Regions from separate parts of the Pseudomonas sp. NPDC007930 genome, predicted to be linked through region 1. Evidence: predicted binding sites of a transcription regulator. Region 1 holds the regulator's gene; each other region holds the start of a gene.
What was found. Region 1 encodes FliA, which starts transcription of late flagellar genes. Its sites were predicted from a motif close to CTAAAGTTTNNNNNNNNNNNGCCGNTAA; they were not measured.

Region 1 (4,641 bases):
CTGGAGCTCGAAAGCGAGCTGCGCAAAACCCAGTCGCGGATCGTCTCCGCCCAGGCCGAACTGACCACCCGAGGTGGCGACACCGACGGCACCACCAACCGCCAATTGTTCGCCGGCCTGCCGCTGACCGCCGCCGAGCCGCTGATCGAACCGACCTTCGACGAACCGCTGCGCGCCGCCCCGGTGGCACCGGCCAAGCCCGCCGAGCCGGCCATGGACCAGCGCTTGTTCGACTCGATGCGCCAGGAACTCAACGGCCTGCGCGAACTGCTCGAAGTGCAACTGGGCTCGCTGGCCTGGACCCAACTGCAAGGCAGCCGCCCGGAACAGGCCAACCTCTGGCGCCGCCTGCAGCGCATCGGCCTGAGCGGGCCGCTGTCGCGCCAGTTGCTTGACCAGATCGGCGAGTTCAGCGAGCCGCGCCAGGCTTGGCGCATGCTGCTGGCGCATCTGGCGCGGATGATCAGCACGCCAGAGGTCGAGCCGCTGGAAGAAGGCGGGATCATTTCGGTGGTCGGGCCGGCCGGGATGGGCAAAACCACTACGCTGGCCAAGCTTGCCGCGCGATATGTGCTTAAATACGGCGCGCAAAACATCGCTTTGGTGAGCATGGACAGTTTCCGTATCGGCGCCCAGGAACAGCTGAAAACGCTGGGGCGCATTCTCAACGTACCGGTCACCCACGTCGACCCCGGCCAATCGCTGGCCCAGGCGCTGGAACCGCTGCTGCGCAAGCGTGTGGTGTTGATCGACACCGCCGGCCTGCAAGCCAGCGACCCGGCCCTGAAGCTTCAGCTCGAAAGCCTGGCCGGGCGCGGCATCCGCGCGCGCAATTACCTGGTATTGGCCACCACCAGCCAGAAACAGGTGCTGACCGCCGCCTACCACAGCTACAAGCGCTGTGGCCTGGCCGGTTGCATCCTGACCAAACTCGATGAATCTGCAAGCCTCGGTGAGGTGCTGAGCCTGGCGATCAGCCATGAGCTGCCAGTGGCGTACCTCACCGATGGCCCGCGCATCCCCGATGACCTTCACCTGCCGCGCCGGCACCAGTTGGTAAGCCGCGCGGTGAGTGCGCAAGTACAGGAAGAGCCCAGCGAAGAGGCCATGGCCGATATGTTCGCTGATCTCTACCACAGCCCCGGCAAGCGTGCCGGGTGAGGGCAAGGGCGATGGAAAATGCAATCTACCTGCGTGAAGTGCTGCCCCTGGCAGGCTCGCGTGGCCTCGGTCTGAAGTGACAAGGTAAAGAACGAATGGGCAGCATGCATCCCGTACAGGTGATCGCGGTGACCGGCGGCAAAGGTGGCGTCGGCAAGACAAACGTGTCAGTGAACCTCTCGCTGGCACTGGCCGAACTCGGCCGGCGAGTGATGTTGCTCGACGCCGACCTGGGCCTTGCCAACGTTGACGTGCTGCTCGGGCTCACGCCCAAGCGCACCCTGGCCGACGTGATCGAGGGCCGCTGCGACCTGCGCGACGTCTTGCTGCAGGGGCCGGGCGGCATCCGCATCGTGCCGGCGGCCAGCGGTACCCAGAGCATGGTGCACCTGACCCCGGCCCAGCATGCCGGGTTGATCCAGGCGTTCAGCGAAATCGGCGACAACCTCGACGTGCTGGTGATCGACACCGCCGCCGGGATCGGCGACTCGGTGGTCAGCTTCGTGCGCGCCGCCCAGGAAGTGCTGTTGGTGGTGTGCGACGAGCCCACGTCGATCACCGATGCCTACGCCCTGATCAAGCTGCTCAACCGCGACTACGGCATGAACCGCTTCCGCGTGCTCGCCAACATGGCGCAAAGCCCGCAGGAAGGGCGCAACCTGTTCGCTAAGCTTACGAAAGTGACTGACCGTTTCCTTGACGTGGCCCTGCAGTACGTGGGCGCGGTGCCTTACGATGAAACGGTGCGCAAGGCCGTGCAGAAGCAACGCGCGGTGTACGAGGCGTTTCCACGCTCCAAGTGCGCGCTGGCCTTCAAGGCCATCGCCCAGAAGGTCGACACCTGGCCGCTGCCCGCCAACCCTCGCGGGCACCTGGAGTTCTTCGTCGAACGATTGGTACAGCAAACCAGTGCGGGGCCCGTATCATGAGTGCCAGCGGATACCGGATGTACAACAAGGCTTCTCGCGAGTCGCAGCAATACCAGCTGATTGAACGCTATGCGCCGCTGGTCAAGCGCATCGCCTACCACCTGCTGGCGCGCTTGCCCTCCAGCGTGCAGGTCGAAGACCTGATCCAGGCCGGCATGATCGGCCTGCTCGAGGTGTCGACCAAGTACGACTCGAGCAAGGGCGCCAGTTTCGAGACCTACGCCGGCATCCGCATTCGCGGCGCGATGCTCGATGAAGTGCGCAAGGGTGACTGGGCGCCACGCTCGGTGCACCGCAATACGCGCATGGTCAGTGACGCGATTCGCGCAATTGAAGCGCGAACTGGCCGTGACGCTAAAGATCACGAGGTTGCTGCCGAACTCAAGATGAGCCTGGACGAATACTACGGGATCCTCAACGACACCCTCGGTAGCCGCCTGTTCAGCTTTGACGACCTGCTCCAGGAAGGCGAGCACGAAGGCACCCACGAAGAGGGCGCCAGCAGTGGCGAGCCATCGCGGGGGCTGGAAGACGAGCGCTTCCAGAAGGCCTTGGCCGAAGCCATCGCCAACCTGCCGGAGCGGGAGCGGCTGGTGCTGTCGCTGTATTACGACGAGGAACTCAACCTCAAGGAAATCGGCGAAGTACTGGGCGTGAGCGAGTCGCGGGTGAGCCAGTTGCACAGCCAATGCGCGGCACGTTTGCGCAGCCGGCTGGGTGAGTGGCGGGCCCGGTAACAAAGTTGCGGGTTTTGTAAAAGATTTGCTGGATCAGGGCGTTGGCTGTGTGATATCACGCCAGCCATGCCTGCTCATGCAGTCGCGTTTGCTGTGAACTGGTTTGAATGCTTGCGCCCCCGGGGCTGGGCGTGTTTAAGACTGCTTGGAGGTCTACTTGGACAAGAACATGAAAATCCTCATCGTTGACGACTTCTCGACGATGCGGCGAATCATCAAAAACCTGCTGCGTGACCTGGGCTTCACCAACACCGCCGAGGCCGATGACGGCAACACGGCGCTGCCCATGTTGCACAGCGGCAACTTCGACTTTCTGGTCACCGACTGGAACATGCCTGGCATGAGCGGCATCGACCTGCTGCGCACCGTGCGCGCCGACGACCGCCTGCGCCACCTGCCAGTGCTGATGGTCACCGCCGAGGCCAAACGCGAGCAGATCATCGAAGCGGCCCAGGCCGGGGTCAACGGCTACGTGGTCAAACCTTTCACCGCCCAGGTGCTGAAAGAGAAGATCGAGAAGATCTTCGAACGCGTCAACAGCTGACTCAGCCTACGGGGGCCCCATGGAGCCGAAGCATTCATCGTTGGGGGACTTTGAGTCCACCCTGAAAAAACACGCCCATGAGTTGGTCGAAAGCCTGGAACAAGGAAAGTTCAGCGAGGCGGTCGAACTGATCCATGAGCTGAATCAGGCCCGTGATCGCGGGCTGTACCAAGAGGTCGGCAAACTGACGCGCGAGTTGCACAGCGCGATCGTCAGCTTCCAGATCGACCCGCGCCTGCCTGAAGCCCAGGAAGCGTCGCAAATCACCGACGCCACCGAGCGCCTGGACTACGTCACGCGCCTGACCGAAAAAGCCGCCAACCGCACCATGGACCTGGTCGAGCAAAGCCTACCGGTGGTGCAGGGGTTTGGCGACGCGGCCAAAGACCTGCGCGCCGACTGGCAGCGCTTCATGCGCAAAGAGGTCAGCGCCGAGGAATTCCGCGAGCTGGTCAAGCGCGTAGACACCTTCCTGGAACGCAGCGAGGCCGATGTCTCGAACCTGCACACCCACCTCAACGACATTCTGCTGGCGCAGGACTTCCAGGACCTCACCGGCCAAGTGATCAAGCGCGTGACCAAGCTGGTCACCGAGGTGGAAGGCAACCTGCTCAAGCTGGTGTTGATGGCCAGCTCGGTCGACCGCTTCGCCGGCATCCGCCACGACCGCGAAGAGCTGGAGCGCGAGCAGGACAAAGAAAAATATCCCGATAGGGGTGAAGGTCCGCAGATTCATGCCGATAAGCGTGATGACGTGGTATCCGGTCAAGACGACGTGGATGACCTGCTGTCGAGCCTGGGCTTCTGATTCCGGGCTGCAGGCACCGTTCCAGGCCCGGCGCTGAGCCGCCGCGGCCGGGCCGTACTTAACGAATTCCAGGAGCACCCCTACATGAGCTTCGGCGCCGATGAAGAAATCCTCCAGGACTTCCTGGTAGAGGCCGGCGAGATCCTCGAGCAGTTGTCCGAGCAATTGGTCGAGCTGGAAAGCCGGCCCGACGACTCCGACCTGCTCAATGCGATATTCCGTGGGTTTCACACCGTCAAGGGCGGCGCGGGTTTTCTCCAGCTCAACGAGCTGGTGGAGTGCTGCCACATTGCCGAGAACGTGTTCGACATCCTTCGTAAGGGCGAACGGCGCGTAGACGCCGAGCTGATGGACGTGGTGCTCGAGGCCCTCGACACCGTCAACGGTATGTTCGGCCAGGTGCGTGAGCGCAGCGAGATCACCCCGGCCAGCCCGCAGTTGCTCGAGGCCTTGGCGCGCCTG
Region 2 (4,641 bases), on a different contig from region 1:
CATCGCCTTGAGGTAGTCCAGCGCCTGTTTGCCGTCGTTCAGCGCGGTGACTTCAACGCCGACGGTTTCCAGGCAGCGGCTGACCTGCTTGCGCGCCACGGACGAGTCGTCGACCGTCAGCACGCGCATGGCCACGGCCTTTTGCTGCACTTCCTCGGTGACCACGCCAACGCTGATCGCCTCGGACATCGGCGCCACTTCGGAGAGGATCTTCTCCACGTCGATGATTTCGACCAACTGGTTGTCGACCCGGGTCACGGCGGTGAGGTAGTGGTCACGGCCGGTGCCCTTGGGCGGCGGGTGAATGCCTTCCCAGTTCATATTGACGATGCGTTCCACCGAGTGCACCAGAAACCCCTGAATCTTGGTGTTGTACTCGGTGATGATCACGAACGCGTCGCCCATCTTCTCCAGGCTGCGCCCGCCGGTGGCCAGCGCCAGGTCGAGAATTGGAATGGTCGCGCCACGAATGTTGGCGACGCCGCGCACCACAGGGTTGGACTTGGGCATCAAGGTCAGCTTGGGGCATTGCAGCACCTCGCGGACCTTGAACACGTTGATCCCATACAACTGCTGGCCGTTGAGACGGAACAACAACAGTTCAAGGCGGTTCTGCCCTACCAATTGTGTGCGCTGGTTCACTGAATCCATTACACCAGCCATGTTTGAAGCCTCCGCGTTAAACTGTCGGGCCCGCGGCGCTACCGCTGGCCAGCTTTTCAAGCAAGTTGGCACAGGCCTTGCTCAAGCCCAGCCATGAACGATAAAACGCCATTTTCACGACATCTGATCCACAGCCTGTTTGGGCTGGTTACCGCACTGTGCCTCTTCGGTTCTGGACGCTCACAAGCCGATGATGCCACCTTGCCCGAACAGCTTATCGGTGTCACCCAGGGGTTTCTTGAGTTCACGGTAGAAGATTATTTGGCGACCGCGCAGATCGAAGGCCGGCCTGAGGTAGAAGTGAACAACCTCGACCCGCGCCTGAGCATGCCCGGCTGTGACCAGCAACTCGGCGCCACCTTGCAAAGCCCCGCCACGCCGATTGGCCGGGTGGTGGTGAAGGTGCGCTGCGAAGGCTCCACGCCGTGGACGGTGTTCGTGCCGGCGCAGGTGCATTTGTTCCGCCCGGTGGTCACCGTGACCCGCCCGCTCAAGCGTGACGATGTGATCGGCCAAACCGACGTCGCGCTGCGCGAGCGTGACGTCGGCCCGCTGAGCCAAGGCTACCTGACCGACCTCGGCCAGGCGGTGGGGCAAAAACTGGTACGCCCGGTGGCCATGGACCAGGTGCTGTCGCCGGTGCAGGTGGAACGGCCGGAGCTGGTGCGCAAGGGTGACCAGGTGGTGATCAGCGCCGGCGTTGGCGGCATCGCCGTGAAGATGCCCGGCGAGGCCCTGGCCGATGGCGGTGAAGGTGAACAGATCCGCGTGCGCAACCTGCGCTCCAATCGTGTGGTCAAAGCTCGGGTCACAGGCCCCGGGCAAGTAGAAGTGGCGATGTAGATACGCCACGGCAGTGGCGGTACCCCCGGGTTTTCCCTAGACTTGCCCTCTGGTTGCAGGCGCTCTGGGCCTTGGCGAAAAAAAACCTAAAGTTTTTCGCCCCAGCGTCGAAAACATGGCAAGCGTCCAGAATCCCCAGAGGTTTTCACATCATGGTTATTGATTTTAACCGGGTGAACGGCGGTACCACCCCCGTCACCGGCACTACCCGTACCAGCAGCACTCGCGCCACTGAAGCCGTGAGCACCGACACCACCGTAAGCAAAACCAGCGCGGCCGGTGAAAGCGTGCAACTGAGCGACAGCGCGCAGTTCCTGCAGAAGGTCACCAGTGACCTGCAAAACCAGCCGGTGGTCAACGCCAGCAAGGTCGCGCAGTTGAAAGAACAGATCGCCAACGGCAGTTACAACGTCGACCCGACGAAAACCGCCGCGAACATGCTTAAGTTGGAAGCCGATCGCTAAGGCCCACGCCTGGCACGGCATCACCGGTATTTCTCCGTGAGTTCGAGCCGCCATGCAAGACACCGCATTGCTTCATCTGATCGAAAGTGACCTGGCCCCCGCCCAGCAATTGCTCGAACTGCTTCAGGTCGAAGCGCAGGCGTTGGGTGGCCGTGACATGCCGTTGCTGGAAAACATCCTGGCGCACAAGCAGTCGCTGATCGTGCAGTTGCAGCAACACGGCCGCCAGCGTAGCCAGGCCTTGGCCATGCTGGGCATGAGCACCGACCGCGAAGGCTTGCAGCACCTGGCGAAAATCTCGCCGCTGGGCAACGAACTGTTGGCCAAGGGCGACATGCTCAGTGACATCCTTGCCCGCTGCAAGCAGGCCAACGACGAGAACGGCCGGGCGATCCGCATGCAGCAGCATGCCACCGCCAACCAACTGCGCATCCTCAACGGGGGCGAGGCGCCGTCGCTCTATACTGCCCGCGGGGCCACCTCGAAGCTGGGTACCATCCGCGCCTTTAGCCAGGCTTGACGTGCCCATATCGCGACGTGATAAAAAGGTGGCACAATGCTATGGATGCATGCGTCACCTTTAGCCTGGAGATTCCCTGATCGTGTTCAACAGCTCGGCCGACGATGCCCCGCAGCCACCGAAGGTGCTGACGACGCCCCTCGAAATCATCGCCAACCTGCGTGCCCTGCAGGATGGCCACGATCCGTTGATCATCACCTTTACCGAGCGTAACCAGCGGTTCCAGAGCTACGTGATCGACGTCGACCGCGACGCCGGCAGCGTGATCCTCGATGAGCTGATCCCGCGTGACGGCGAGCGCTACATGTTGGCGGGGGAGAGCTTCAAGGTCGAAGGCTTCCACGACGGTGTGCGCATCGCCTGGGACGTGGCCGGCCCGGTGGCCCTGATCGACAACGAAAACGGCCGCGGCTACCGCGGCGCGTTGCCCTCCGAGGTGATCTACCACCAGCGCCGCAATGCCTTCCGCGCCGCCCTCAAGCTCTCGGCCCTGGTCGATGTGGAGCTGGCCGGCGACAAAATGGCAGACAAACTGCGTGGCAAGCTGCTGGATATTTCCGCCACCGGCTGCAAGCTGCGTTTTGATGGCGACATCACCAGCCACCTGCAATTGGGCCAAGTGTACGAGCGCTATGCCGCAGCCCTGCCGTTCGGCCCGATCAGCACCGCGGTCGAGCTGCGCCACCTGCACTTCGAAGAGCGCCTGGACACCACCTTCGCCGGCGTGCGCTTTCATAACATGAGCGGGCTGACCAGCCGCAACGTCGAGCGCTTTGTCTATCAACTGCAGCGCGAAGCGCGCCGGTTCGATAAAGACGATTTCTAAGCCGGCAGCCTGCTAGGGCCCATCGCCCGGCACAGCCGGCTGTGCCGTAATGCTGTTCACTTAAGCAACTTCACGGCCTCGTGGAGGGCATGAATATGTGAGCTCTGCTGATTTTGTGCATGAGCTCCAGGGCCCTTCGCCCGGCACAGCCGGCCTCCCACGGGTTCTGTGTTGCCCATTAAATCAAGTACTTACACAAATCTGGTGGGAGGCCGTGGTCCGGCACTCCGGCTGTGCCGGGCGAAGGGCCAGCCAGGCCATGCGCTCGGTAAACCATCGAGAGACGTCAGGGCTTTTCATCCTCAATTCAGCGCTCTGATTGCTTAAGTGAACAGCATTACGGCACACCTTTCATCCCCTCCCGCCCGCGCCACCCCTCTGTTGGCCCACCCCTTGCAATCCCCTCACGCATGACAATTTGCCGGCGGCCCCCGCCCGGCAATTGTCCTGGCGCCGCTGTTTGCCGCTTTTGCCGCTCCCGCCGGAAAGCCCTTGCCGCTTTTCTGGCATAGGCCCTGCCGATGTACGGGTGGAGGCCTCTGGAATGGGGCTTGTGCAAAGTTGGCACAGCGGTTGCTATAGACCCGGTAGCAGTACGAATTTCCGCCGTCAGAGGTTTTCGACCATGGGCATCAGTTTCGACCAAGCGCTCGGCATCCACGAGCAAGCGCTGAACTTCAGGGCCAAACGCGCTGAGGTGCTGGCCAACAACATTGCCAACGCCGACACCCCCAACTACAAGGCGCGCGACATGGACTTCTCGTCCGTGCTCGCCAGCCAGGCCCAGAAGACTTCTGGCGGGACCTTTTCGCTTGAGCGCACCAACGCTAACCACATCGAGGCCGATGGCTTCGACGAAAGCGCCGACAGCACCCTGAAGTACCGGGTGCCGTCGCAGCCTTCGATGGACCAGAACACCGTCGATGCGCAGATCGAGAACTCGAACTACGCGCAGAACGCCGTCGACTTCCAGGCCAGCTTCACGCTGCTCAACAACAAGTTCAAAGGGCTGGTCACCGCCCTGAAGGGAGAGTAAGCCATGTCACTTTCTAGCGTATTCAACATCGCCGGCACCGGCATGAGCGCCCAGAACACCCGGCTGAACACCGTGGCCAGCAACATCGCCAACGCCGACACCGTGAGCTCGAGCCTCGACCAGACCTACCGTGCCCGCCACCCGGTGTTCTCGACCATGCTCAGCAACCAGATGGGCGGCGGCAGCGGTGACAGCGGCTCGCTGTTCAACGACAGCGGCGATGGCGGCCAGGGCGTGCAAGTGGCCGGCATCGTTGAAGACCAGAGCAACCTGGAAGCGCGTTACGAAC
Region 3 (4,641 bases), on a different contig from region 1:
CGGCGTTGCGGGCGATTTCCTGCACGGTCAGGCCCATCTCATGCACAGCGGTGGCCACTCGGTCGGTCATGTCTTGCTGGCTCAGTGAGCGCGAGTGGGTGGCGTCAATGGCCTGGGCTACCTCGCCGGCGGCGCCACGCAGCCGCTCGCTGGTGGCAAGCACTTCACCGATCAGGCCTCGCTGGCTCTCGACGAAGCGGTTGAAGCCCGCCGCCAGGGCACCGAGCTCGTCGGCGCGGTTCACCGGCAGGCGCCGGGTAAGGTCGCCGGCGCCGCCGCCAATTTCGACCAGCGCTGCGGTCACCTGGCGGATTGGCCGCACCCACGAACGCGCTAGCCACACCACCAGCAGCAGGCACACCAACGCCACACTCAGGCCAATGCCGCCGGTCAGCCACATCGCTTGGCGCGCTTGGGCGAATACCTCGGCCTCGGGCACTTCAGCGACCAGGGTCCAGTTCAATTCGCGCAGGGGTTGGGCCAAGGCCAGATAGCCCTCACCGTTACGCTCGAAACGCGCCTGGGCCGCCGCGCCCCTACCCAGCAAGGCCGCGGCCGCCGGGGCACCGAGCAAGTCGGCCAACTGCCGCTTGCCACCCAAGGCTGCCTCGGGGTGCACCTGTACCAGGCCGTCGTTGCGTACCAGGTACACGCGCCCGCCTTCACCGAAGCGGTAGCGTTCGATCAAATCACTCAAGGCGCTCAGGCTCAGCCCCAAGCCGGCAACGCCCAGGGTTTTACCCGCCTGCTGCACGCGCAGGTCGATGAACAACGTCAGCGCGCCGGTGCCGGTATCGTTATCGATGTTCAGGGTGCGCGGCTGGCCACTGTCGAGAAAACCGTAGAACCAAGCGTCTTGCGCAGCGCTACGGCTGAGCGTGCGCTCCAGGCCTTTTTCGCTGTAGTAATGGTTGCTTTGGGCACCGGCGATGATCGCCGTGAACGCCTGATGCTGGCTACGGACGCCGTCGAGGTAACGGTAGAAAGCCGGTGCCTGCGCACTGTTTTCGCCCTCGGCGAGCCAACTTTGCACCAGGCTATTGCCGGCGACGTCGGCCGCAGCGGTAAGCGGGCCACTGAGCAGCCGTTCGATATCGTTACGCGTCGCCTCGACACTGGCCGGCAAGGCGGTGCCCACCAGGTAGCGCTCCGCTAGCCGGTTGACCACCGCCGTGTAGATACCGACCACCACCAACAGGCTGAGCAGCAACGCCCCGCCCATGCCGAGGATCAACTGCCATTGAATACTGCGCCGCCAGAACAACATGGTGAACCCTCAAGGTGTAATACCCCCAGCACTGCAACTGCCGTGCCGACTGTATACAACTTAAGGTTAAGGCTAGGACAATACGCCAAGCGGCGTGGCTTCAATCCTTGCCCAGCGTGCGCGCCAAGTTCTCCACCGTGGCATCCACCTGCCCTTGGGCCTGCTCCAGCACCTGTTCATGGGCCTGGCGGGCCTCGATCAGCTGCGAGCACAGGTTCATGGCCGTCAGCACCAGCAGGCGGTCGCCGACCAGGGTCGGGAACTGGCGCTTGGTGGTGGCGAGGGTTTGTTGCAGCATTTCAGCCGCCTGCAACAGGGTTTGCTCGCCGCCGGGCGGGGCCTTGAGGGTGTAGTCGTGGTCGAGGATGGTAACGACTTCAGTGCGCTCGTAGCGGTCGGTCATGCCGTGGCCATCCCAGGTGAGGCGCGTTCGATCAGCGCCTGGATACGCGCCGCCATGGCGCCTTGCTGCTCTTCTTGTTCCAGCAGCGACAATTGCAGCGTGTCGTTTTCTTCCCGGGCCTTGGCCAGTTCGGCGTTCAGCGAGCCATTGGCTTCGCCCAAACGGCGGTTTTGTTCGACCAGTTCGTTGACCAGGCTTTCAAGGTGACTCAGAGACGCTTCCAACATTTTGATTTCTCAAGCTTTTATAGTGGTACAGGCAGATGCTTACGATACTCCGCGCACTTGCCTTGGGCCAGTGAAGTTCTGACAGACACATCCGAAGCATATGTAGGAAATTTCCTATCAAGCCCGCCTGTTCAACGCTCGCCCATGGACTGTGGATCCGCCACGATGTTCCCCGGCCCCAGCAACAATGGACAAGCGGTGCATAGCGAAACGGTGGCAAAAGGTCGCAGTGGCCTAAAGTACGGCCGGCGCCGTCCGATAGCCATTGGGATTTCTCTATTCTTCGCACGGATGCGCCATTAGACCTTCAGGTGCTGCCTCATCATGTCCTTGCGAAACCTTTCCATTGCCAAGCGCTTGCTGCTCGGCTTCGTCCTGATCGGCCTGTTGATGGTCGCCCTGGGCGTGTTCGCCCTGAGCCAGATGGGCAAGATCCGCAGCGCCGGCGAGCTGATCGAAAACAACAACCTGCCGAGCATCACCACCCTCGACGAGCTGACCCAGATCACCCTGCGCCTGCGGGTGTTGTCTTACCGCGTGCTGGTGAACCGCGAACCCGAAGCGCTGAGCAAAACCCTGGCGACCATGGAGGAGCGCAACGGGCAGATCCGCAAGGCCCAAGCGCGCTATGAACAGCTGATCGCCAGCCCCGAAGAGGCCCGCGCCTACGAGCAGTTCAAAAGCCAACTGGCCCAGTACAGCCAACTGGAAAGCAAGCTGCGCAGCCTCTCGGCCAGCAACAGCCTCGAAGACCTGCGCACCCTGCTGGGCACCGACCTGACCAGCAACTCCGATCAAGTGAACAAGGCCCTGGCGCAACTGGTGGAGATCAACACCCAGCAAACCCAGGCCACCAACGCCACCGCCGCCCAGCAGTACTCCACCGCCAGCGTGGCAGTGATCGCCTTGTTGGTGATCGCCACCCTGCTGATGTTCTTCCTCGCCTGGCTGCTGACCCGCAGCATCACCCAGCCAATCAGCAGCGCGGTCACCGCCGCCGAGCAGATCGCCAGCGGCGACCTGACGCAAACCGTGCGCGCCGACGGCGAGGACGAAGCCGCCCGCCTGCTGGCGGCCATGCAGCGCATGCAGGGGCGCCTGCGCGACACCCTGCAGCACATCGCCGGCTCGGCCACGCAACTGGCCTCGGCCGCCGAAGAGCTGAACAGCGTGACCGACGAAAGCGCCCGCGGCCTGGTGCAGCAGAACAATGAAATCGAACAGGCCGCCACCGCGGTCAACGAGATGACCAGCGCGGTCGAAGAAGTGGCGCGCAACGCGGTCAGCACTTCGGAAGCCTCCCGCGAGGCCACCACCTCGGCCAGCGACGGCCGCGACCTGGTGCTCGAAACCGTCTGCGCCATCGAGCGCATGAGCCAGGACGTGCAAGCCACCGCGCAGCTGGTGGGCGAACTGGCCAACGAGTCGCGCAACATCGGCCAGGTGCTGGACGTGATCCGCGGGCTGGCCGACCAGACCAACCTGCTCGCGCTCAACGCCGCCATCGAGGCTGCCCGCGCCGGTGAAGCCGGGCGTGGTTTTGCCGTAGTGGCCGACGAAGTGCGGGCCCTGGCCCACCGCACCCAGCAGTCGACCAGCGAAATCGAGCGGATGATCGGCAGCATCCAGAGCGGCACCGACAAAGCCGTGGCGTCGATGCAAAGCAGCACCGAGCGCGCCGAGTCGACCCTGAACATCGCCAAGGGCGCCGGCATGGCACTGGACACCATTCACGGCGCCGTGGCACAAATCAACGAGCGCAACCTGGTGATCGCCAGCGCCGCCGAAGAGCAGGCGCAAGTGGCGCGGGAAGTGGACCGTAACCTGGTGAACATCCGCGACCTGTCGGTGCAGAGCGCGGCGGGCGCGAACCAGACCACCGCCGCCAGCGCGGAGCTGTCGAAGCTGGCAGTGGATCTGAATGGAATGGTAGGGCGCTTCAAGGTTTAGGGGGGTAAGGGGCAAGTGATAAGGGCAAGCGGCAAGTAAAAGCCACACCGCTCCCCCCCTTGTAGCTTGCCGCTTACAACTTGCCCCTAGTCGAATACTGAGGCGCCCCCAGCGCCTCAGTATTCGACGCGCACATCCCCCTTCGGCACACTGCAGCACGACAGGATGTACCCTTCGGCTTCGTCTTCCTCGGTGATCCCGCCGTTGTGCTCCATCTCGACCTCGCCGCTGAGCTTGAGCACCTTGCAGGTGCCGCAAATGCCCATGCCGCAGGCTTTCGGGATCATCAGGCCGAGCTTGGCCGCGGCGGCGTGCACGGTTTCGCCCGGGCCCACGCGGATGCTCTTGCCGGTTTCGGTGAACTCCACCTGATGCAGGTCGGCGGCGGGCACGTCGGGGGCGTCGGCGGCCTGCTCGGCGTGCTCCACGGCGTCGGCCTTGGCCTCGGCCGGGGTCGCCCCGAAGGATTCCTCATGGTACTTGCTCATGTCGAAGCCAGCGGCCTCGAGCATGCGCTTGACCGCGGTCATGTACGGCGTCGGGCCGCAGCAGAACACCTCGCGGTCGAGGTAGTCCGGGGCCATCAGTTCGAGCATGTGCTGGTTCAGGTAGCCGCGGTAGCCAGCCCAGGGCTCACCCAGGCCGTGTTTTTCGCAGATCACGTGCAGGCCGAAGTTGGGAATGCGCGAGGCCATCTGCTCCAGCTCGCGCTGGTAGATGATGTCTTTCGGCGAGCGGGCGCTGTGCACGAAGACCATGTCGACGTTGGCGTTGGTGTCGTAGAACCAGCGCGC

Region 2: flgM (flagellar biosynthesis anti-sigma factor FlgM) is a predicted target of FliA. The motif match lies at 1,593-1,620, and genes of this name have one in related genera.
Region 3: ACFZCE_RS02905 (methyl-accepting chemotaxis protein) is a predicted target of FliA. The motif match lies at 2,132-2,159, and genes of this name have one in related genera.

Annotation. Positions count from the first base shown of each region.
Region 1 is NZ_JBIBKC010000005.1:111,405-116,045, forward strand. Features, by position in the region: gene flhF (flagellar biosynthesis protein FlhF) at 1-1,161, shown strand, start outside; gene fleN (flagellar synthesis regulator FleN) at 1,257-2,090, shown strand; gene fliA (RNA polymerase sigma factor FliA) at 2,084-2,827, shown strand; gene ACFZCE_RS13125 (response regulator) at 2,997-3,371, shown strand; gene ACFZCE_RS13130 (protein phosphatase CheZ) at 3,391-4,179, shown strand; gene ACFZCE_RS13135 (chemotaxis protein CheW) at 4,264-4,641, shown strand, end outside.
Region 2 is NZ_JBIBKC010000006.1:83,132-87,772, forward strand. Features, by position in the region: gene ACFZCE_RS14660 (chemotaxis protein CheW) at 1-663, opposite strand, end outside; gene flgA (flagellar basal body P-ring formation chaperone FlgA) at 757-1,506, shown strand; gene flgM (flagellar biosynthesis anti-sigma factor FlgM) at 1,659-1,970, shown strand; gene ACFZCE_RS14675 (flagellar export chaperone FlgN) at 2,023-2,490, shown strand; gene ACFZCE_RS14680 (flagellar regulator YcgR PilZN domain-containing protein) at 2,573-3,316, shown strand; gene flgB (flagellar basal body rod protein FlgB) at 3,942-4,352, shown strand; gene flgC (flagellar basal body rod protein FlgC) at 4,356-4,641, shown strand, end outside.
Region 3 is NZ_JBIBKC010000001.1:622,746-627,386, forward strand. Features, by position in the region: gene ACFZCE_RS02885 (methyl-accepting chemotaxis protein) at 1-70, opposite strand, end outside; partial or broken gene ACFZCE_RS02890 (cache domain-containing protein) at 197-1,267, opposite strand; gene ACFZCE_RS02895 (cell division protein ZapA) at 1,368-1,670, opposite strand; gene ACFZCE_RS02900 (hypothetical protein) at 1,667-1,897, opposite strand; gene ACFZCE_RS02905 (methyl-accepting chemotaxis protein) at 2,288-3,847, shown strand; gene gbcB (glycine-betaine demethylase subunit GbcB) at 3,964-4,641, opposite strand, start outside.